Mesorhizobium onobrychidis: one gene and its partner. The protein of the gene in region 1 interacts with the protein of each later gene in a pairwise test. Links are inferred from orthologs where the notes say so. Each region holds a gene or a part of one and is shown on either strand. Other genes may lie near its edges.

What was found. The genes of interacting proteins can lie anywhere in the genome.
Region 2: the proteins of mobA (region 1) and IHQ72_RS20900 interact in binary tests that used the Escherichia coli proteins (3 or more experiments, as listed by UniProt). The link is inferred for Mesorhizobium onobrychidis from one-to-one orthologs.

What each region holds. Positions count from the first base shown.
Region 1 is NZ_CP062229.1:4,342,086-4,345,175, forward strand. The notes cover bases 308-3,090. They hold mobA (molybdenum cofactor guanylyltransferase MobA), read right to left. Parts: upstream 2,124-3,090; coding sequence 1,491-2,123; downstream 308-1,490. Other genes in these bases: IHQ72_RS21535 (ABC transporter substrate-binding protein), read right to left, coding at 308-770; mobB (molybdopterin-guanine dinucleotide biosynthesis protein B), read right to left, coding at 985-1,494; IHQ72_RS21550 (DMT family transporter), read right to left, coding at 2,164-3,084. Outside these bases: more of IHQ72_RS21535, read right to left, coding at 1-307. UniProt on the Escherichia coli protein: Transfers a GMP moiety from GTP to Mo-molybdopterin (Mo-MPT) cofactor (Moco or molybdenum cofactor) to form Mo-molybdopterin guanine dinucleotide (Mo-MGD) cofactor.
Region 2 is NZ_CP062229.1:4,210,616-4,213,828, reverse strand. The notes cover bases 266-3,171. They hold IHQ72_RS20900 (molybdopterin molybdotransferase MoeA), read left to right. Parts: upstream 266-1,068; coding sequence 1,069-2,274; downstream 2,275-3,171. Other genes in these bases: IHQ72_RS20890 (ComEC/Rec2 family competence protein), read right to left, coding at 3,110-3,171; lexA (transcriptional repressor LexA), read left to right, coding at 2,379-3,116; moaC (cyclic pyranopterin monophosphate synthase MoaC), read left to right, coding at 572-1,069; trpC (indole-3-glycerol phosphate synthase TrpC), read left to right, coding at 266-505. Outside these bases: more of trpC, read left to right, coding at 1-265; more of IHQ72_RS20890, read right to left, coding at 3,172-3,213. UniProt on the Escherichia coli protein: Catalyzes the insertion of molybdate into adenylated molybdopterin with the concomitant release of AMP.

The DNA.
Region 1 (3,090 bases):
CCGTAGACGTCGTACTTGAAGTACTTGTCGTTGATTTCCTTGTACTTTCCGTTGGCGCGGATGGCGTCGATCGCCTTATTGAATTGATTGACCAGTTCGGTCTCGCCCTTGCGTACCGCGATGCCGGCGCCCGGACCATGGATCTCGATGTCGGGCGTGATCGAACCGATCAGCTTGCAGCAGGCGCCGTCCGGCGTGGCAAGCCAGCCTTCGAGAACAGTGATATCGTCATTGACCGCATCAACGCGGCCATTGGCGAGATCGAGCTGATATTCCTGGGCGGTCGGGTACGGCTTGATTGTACTGTCGGTATAAGCCTTGGTTGAATAATTGAAGTGGGTGGTGGACGCCTGCACGCCGATCGTCTTGCCGGCGAGATCTTCCTTGGTCACGCCCTTGATGTCGCTGTCCTTGGGCGCGGCGATCGCCGGCGGCGTGTTGTAGTATTTGTTGGTGAAGTCGACCTTCTCGGCACGCTCCGGCGTGATCGACATCGAGGCGACGATGGCGTCGAACTTGCCGGCCTGAAGCGCCGGGATAATGCCGTCCCAATCCTGCGCGACGAAAGTGCATTTCACCTTCATCTCGCCGCAAAGCGCCTTGGCGATATCGATATCGAAGCCCACGAGCTGGCCATCAGCGGTCAGGTTGTTGAACGGCGGATAGGCTCCCTCCGTGCCGATCCTCAAAGTTTTCTCCTGAGCCTGGGCAACACCCAATGTCAGCAGCGCGGCCGATGCGGCGAGCGCAATACGCAGTGCAGTACGCATGATGGTCCTCTCTGTATGTTCCCGGCCGTCGTTCCAAACGGCTCTGTGGGCGGTTCTTTTGACCGCCCGCTGGCGCGATACTCCCATTCTTTCCCAAGAAAAAGCAACTGTAAAACCGTTGCTTGCGGGTTTCGCATTCCCAGACAATGCTGACGTTGCGGCAGGCATACCAACGAGGAAATAGGGGGCGGCCGATGCTCCTTCGGCAGTACCCTCAGCGCGTCAAACCTGTCGCGCGCTCGATGAAGTCGGCTATCGATTTCGTGTCGTCGAGATCGAAGACAGGCAGGCTTTCGTCCGCTATGGCGAAGTCGGCGGCGATGGCGACGATATGCGGATCATTTGCCGAAAGCGGTGCCAGGTCCTTAGCCTCCAGACGCCGCGTCTCGATCTTGCTGTGCGCCTCGCGCTTGTAACCTTCGACCAGCACGATGTCGGAGGTGCCGAGCCGCGACAGGATCGCGTCCAGCGTCGGCTCGTCCTCGTCGCGCAATTCGTGCATCAGGGCCCAGCGCCTGTCCGACACGATGGCGACTTCCGTGGCTCCGGCCTGTCGGTGGCGAAAGCTGTCCGCTCCCGGCTTGTCGATGTCGAAATCATGATGGGCGTGTTTCACCGTCGAGACTTTCCAACCACGCCGAACGAGTTCGGCGACCAGCTTTTCGGTTAGTGTCGTCTTGCCGGAATTCTTCCAACCGGTGATACCGAAGACGCGTCTCATCATGGCTCCATGGTCTGCAACAGACGTTCGGCCCGAACAAGGTCGTCTGAAGTATTGATGTTGAAGAAGGGGTCGTGCAGATGGCCTCCCGAGGTCAACATCGGGAATTCCACATCGAAAAAGTCATGCCGGTCGATAAAAGCGGAAACCCGCCTGATATCCTCATCGACCAGAAAACGCCGCAGAGCCTGGTGGAGCCCCAGCGGCCAGAGCGCGAATGTCGGATGCCGTTTGCCGCCGGAACAGGCGACGGCGATCGCGCCGGGACGTTCGTCGACCGCCGCGGCCAGCCGTTCAACCAGATTTTCGGGCAGGAACGGTGTATCGCCCGCAGCCGTGACAAGGGCCTCGCAAGTCGTATTCGCGGCAGCCCATTCGAGGCCGGTCAGGATCCCGGCGAGCGGTCCGGCATGACCTTTCACCGTATCGGCAAACACCGGAAGCCCGACCCCGGCAAACCGTGCCGGGTCGCCATTGGCGCTGAGCACCAGCGGACCGACCTGCGGAGCAAAGCGCGCAACGACATGGTCCAGCAGGCTGCCGCCGCCAAGCGCAAGCAGGCCCTTGTCGCCGCCGCCCATTCGCCGCGACTGGCCACCGGCCAGAATGACGCCGGCAATCTCTTTAGTCATCGTCTATCGTCCATGCGGTCACTCGCCGCGAACGGCAGGCCTATATGCCGTCCGGCGCCATATCAGGTCCAGCGCTTTCGGCGGCTGTCTTTCGCCGGCCGACGATCCGTTCGCGGTAAAGTGCGTAGAGGCCGGAGCCGACGATGACGATGGCGCCGAGGATCATCGGCAGGTCGGGGACGTCGCCGAAGATGAACAGGCCAAGCAGGATCGACCAGAGCAGGGCTGTGTAGCGGAACGGCGCGATGAACGAGATGTCGCCCACCCGCATCGCCATGATGATGAACTGGTAACCGATGACCACGAGCACTGCCGCCAATGCCAGGAACGCCGTGCTTTCACCCGTCATCGGTGTCCACCCGCCCATTGGCAAAAGCAGCGCCGCGCCGAGCATTGTCATGGCGAGTGCCGTGGTGGTCGACACCAGCAATGTCGGAATGGCTTGCGGTATCCGCTTGGTGGCCAGGTCACGCACCGCACAACAGGCGACACAGGCCAGCGCCAGCAGCGAATAGATGCTGAACCCCTCGAAGCCTGGTCGCACGATGATCAGCACGCCGGCAAAACCGATGGCGATGGCCAGCCAGCGCCGCCAGCCGACGCCTTCGTTGAACACAAGTGCTGCGCCCATCGTCACGGCCAGCGGCAGCGCCTGCAGCACGGCCGAGACATTGGCAATCGGCAGATGGGCAAGGGCGATGAGAAACGACACGGTAGCACCGGCTTCGCCGGCGACGCGCACCGCAACCATCGGTTGCAGCATCGAGCCGGGCAGGGCAAGCGCACCGCGTTGCCAGGCAAGCAGGCCCACGAAAAGCGAAGCGAAGGCACCGCGGATCAGCATGACCTGCGCCATGTTCATGGATTCCGACGAGACTTTGGTGATCGCGTCGTTGAGGGTGAAACCAATCATGGCCACCACCATGAACAGCGCGCCGCGAAGATTTGGGGAAAGAAGCAAAGGCGA
Region 2 (3,213 bases), 130 kb from region 1 along the record:
GCCCGCCTTGCGCAAGGATTTTCTGTTCGAGCCTTATCAGGTGTTCGAAGCCCGCGCGTGGGGCGCTGACGCCATCCTGATCATCATGGCGAGCGTCGATGACGCCGTGGCCAGCGAACTCGAAACGACGGCGTTCGAACTCGGCATGGACGCGCTGGTCGAAGTGCATGACGAGGCCGAGACGGAACGCGCGCTGAAACTGTCATCGCGGCTGATCGGCATCAACAACCGCAATCTCCGGACGTTCGAAACCAGCATCGAGACCTCGGAGCGGCTCGCGACGATGATGCCGGCAGACCGGCTGCTGGTCAGCGAGAGCGGTATTTTCTCGCACGAAGACTGCCGCAGGCTGGAACGGAGCGACATCGGTACGTTCCTCGTCGGCGAGAGCCTGATGCGGCAACAGAATGTGGCCACTGCGACGCGCCTGCTTTTGACGGGCAAGGCGCCCGCCATTGCATCGGCCCGAAAATCGGAATCGATTTTCGGAGAGCACGATGCATAGATTCAAAGTGTTAAAGCGTACTTTGCGCGTCCAGACAGACGCACGTCGCTCTAAGGTGACCTGACGATGACGGCCGCCCTCACCCATCTTGGCGCGAAAGGCGAAGCCAATATGGTCGATGTCGGCGACAAGGCGGAGACGACGCGCACGGCAATCGCCGAAGGTCTTGTCGCGATGCGGCCCGAAACGCTGAAGATGATTCTCGACGGCGATGCCAAGAAGGGCGACGTGCTGGGCACGGCGCGCATCGCCGGCATCATGGCGGCCAAGAGGACGCATGAGCTGATCCCGCTCTGCCATCCGCTGCTGTTGACCAAGGTATCCGTTGACATCGAACCGGACGCGACGCTGCCAGGCCTGAAGGTCACGGCGCTGGCCCGCGTCACAGGTAAGACCGGCGTCGAGATGGAAGCGCTGACCGCCGTCTCGGTCGCCTGCCTGACCATCTATGACATGGCCAAGGCGGTCGACCGCGCCATGGTGATCTCGGGCATCAGGCTGGTGGAAAAGACCGGCGGCAAATCCGGCGACTACAAGGCGGACGCCAAGGGGGCAGGCCAATAATGGCACTGCTTCCGGTCGCCGAGGCGCTCGAGCGCCTGCTTGAGGATGCTGCGCCCTTGCACGCTGAATGCGTCGCCCTGATGGACGCCGCCGACCGCGTGCTGGCGGAGCCGCTTCTGGCGCTCCACACCCAGCCGCCGTTCAACGCGTCCGCCATGGACGGCTATGCCGTGCGGGCCGAGGACGTCGCGTCCGTGCCCGCAAGACTTTCGGTGATCGGCATGGCGCCGGCCGGACGCGGCTTTGCCGGAACAGTCGGCCCGGCGCAGGCCGTGCGCATCTTCACCGGCGCGCCGCTTCCTGCAGGCGCCGACACCATCGTCATCCAGGAGAATGTCCGCGACCGCGGCGGCGGCAGCGTCGAAGTGACCGCGTCGACGGTTGAAGGCCGCAACATCCGCCGCCTCGGGCTCGATTTCTCGAAGGGCGACGTCCTGCTGGAGAAAGGCCGCCCGCTTGATCCGGCGGCATTGTCGCTGGCGGCGTCGGCCAACCACCCGCAGGTCAGCGTGGTGAAACGGCCGCTGGTCGCCATCATCGCCACCGGCGATGAATTGCTGCCGCCGGGCAGCGACCTTGGCCCCGACCAGATCATCTCGTCCAATGCCTATGGCGTCGCCGCCGCGGCCCGCTCGGTCGGCGCCAGCGCGCTCGATCTCGGCATCGCCCCCGACCGCAAGGAGGCGATCGCCACGCTGGTGAAACAAGCGGTCGACGCAGGCGCCGACGTCATCGTCACGCTGGGCGGCGCCTCGGTCGGCGACCATGACCTGGTCCATGACGTGCTGACCGGTGAAGGCATGACGCTCGATTTCTGGAAAATCGCCATGCGGCCCGGCAAGCCGCTGATGTTCGGGCGGCTGGGCGACATCCGCTGCATCGGCCTGCCTGGCAATCCGGTGGCGAGCCTGGTCTGCACGCAGCTCTTTCTGAAGCCGCTGCTTGCGCGGCTCGGCGGCCGCGCCTTCCGGCAGGACATGCGTCAGGCGCGGCTCGGCGCCGCCATGCCGGCCAACGATCTCAGGCAGGACTATGCACGCGCCGTGGTGAGCGAAGAAGCCGGCACGCTGCTGGCGACCCCGTTCGGCATCCAGGATTCCTCGATGCTCAAAATGCTGGCCGACGCCAACGGGCTGATCGTGCGCGAGCCATTCGCTCCCCCAGCCGCGACGGGCGCCGCGTGCAGCGTGCTGATGCTACGCTGAACAAAACGTCAACACATTCATTAAACTTTAAACGGTTGCGGAACACAACTGGAACAGATAGTGTTTGTTCTGGGTTTGTTTTTCTGATTCTGTTGGGGGTCGCGATGCTGACACGCAAACAACATGAACTGCTGATGTTCATCCACGAGCGGCTGAAGGAAAGCGGCATTCCGCCCTCGTTCGACGAGATGAAGGAAGCGCTCGACCTCGCCTCGAAGTCGGGGATCCATCGGCTGATCACGGCACTGGAGGAGCGCGGTTTCATTCGCCGCCTGCCCAACCGCGCCCGCGCGCTGGAGGTGCTGCGCCTGCCCGATTCGATCGCGCCCGGCCTCAATGCGGCGCGCAAATTCTCGCCAAGCGTCATTCAGGGCAGCCTTGGGCAGGGCAGCCTCGGACGACAGATCAAGCCGGCGCCTTCACGCATGCCTGCGGCCGGCAACGACGATGACGTCGTTGCCACCGTCTCGATCCCGGTGATGGGCCGCATTGCTGCCGGTGTGCCGATCGACGCCATCCAGCACCAGACGCATTCGATCTCGGTGCCACCGGACATGATCACCGGCGGCACGCACTACGCGCTGGAGGTCAAGGGTGATTCGATGATCGAGGCCGGCATTTTCGACGGCGACACGGTTATCATCCGCAACGCCGACACCGCCCAGCCTGGCGAGATCATCGTCGCCTTGGTCGACGAGGAGGAAGCGACGCTGAAGCGGTTCCGCCGCAAAGGTGCCTCGATCGCACTGGAAGCCGCCAATCCGGCCTACGAGACGCGCATCTTCGGGCCGGACCGGGTCAAGGTGCAAGGCAAGCTCGTTGGACTGATCCGGCGTTACTGAACGGCAGGCTTTTTGGGTTTCTCGGCCCTGCGGTATGGCGGCAGGCCCCTTGCCTCGCGCGAAAATCTCCGCTGCTCATGCCAAGGCCTATATGGCT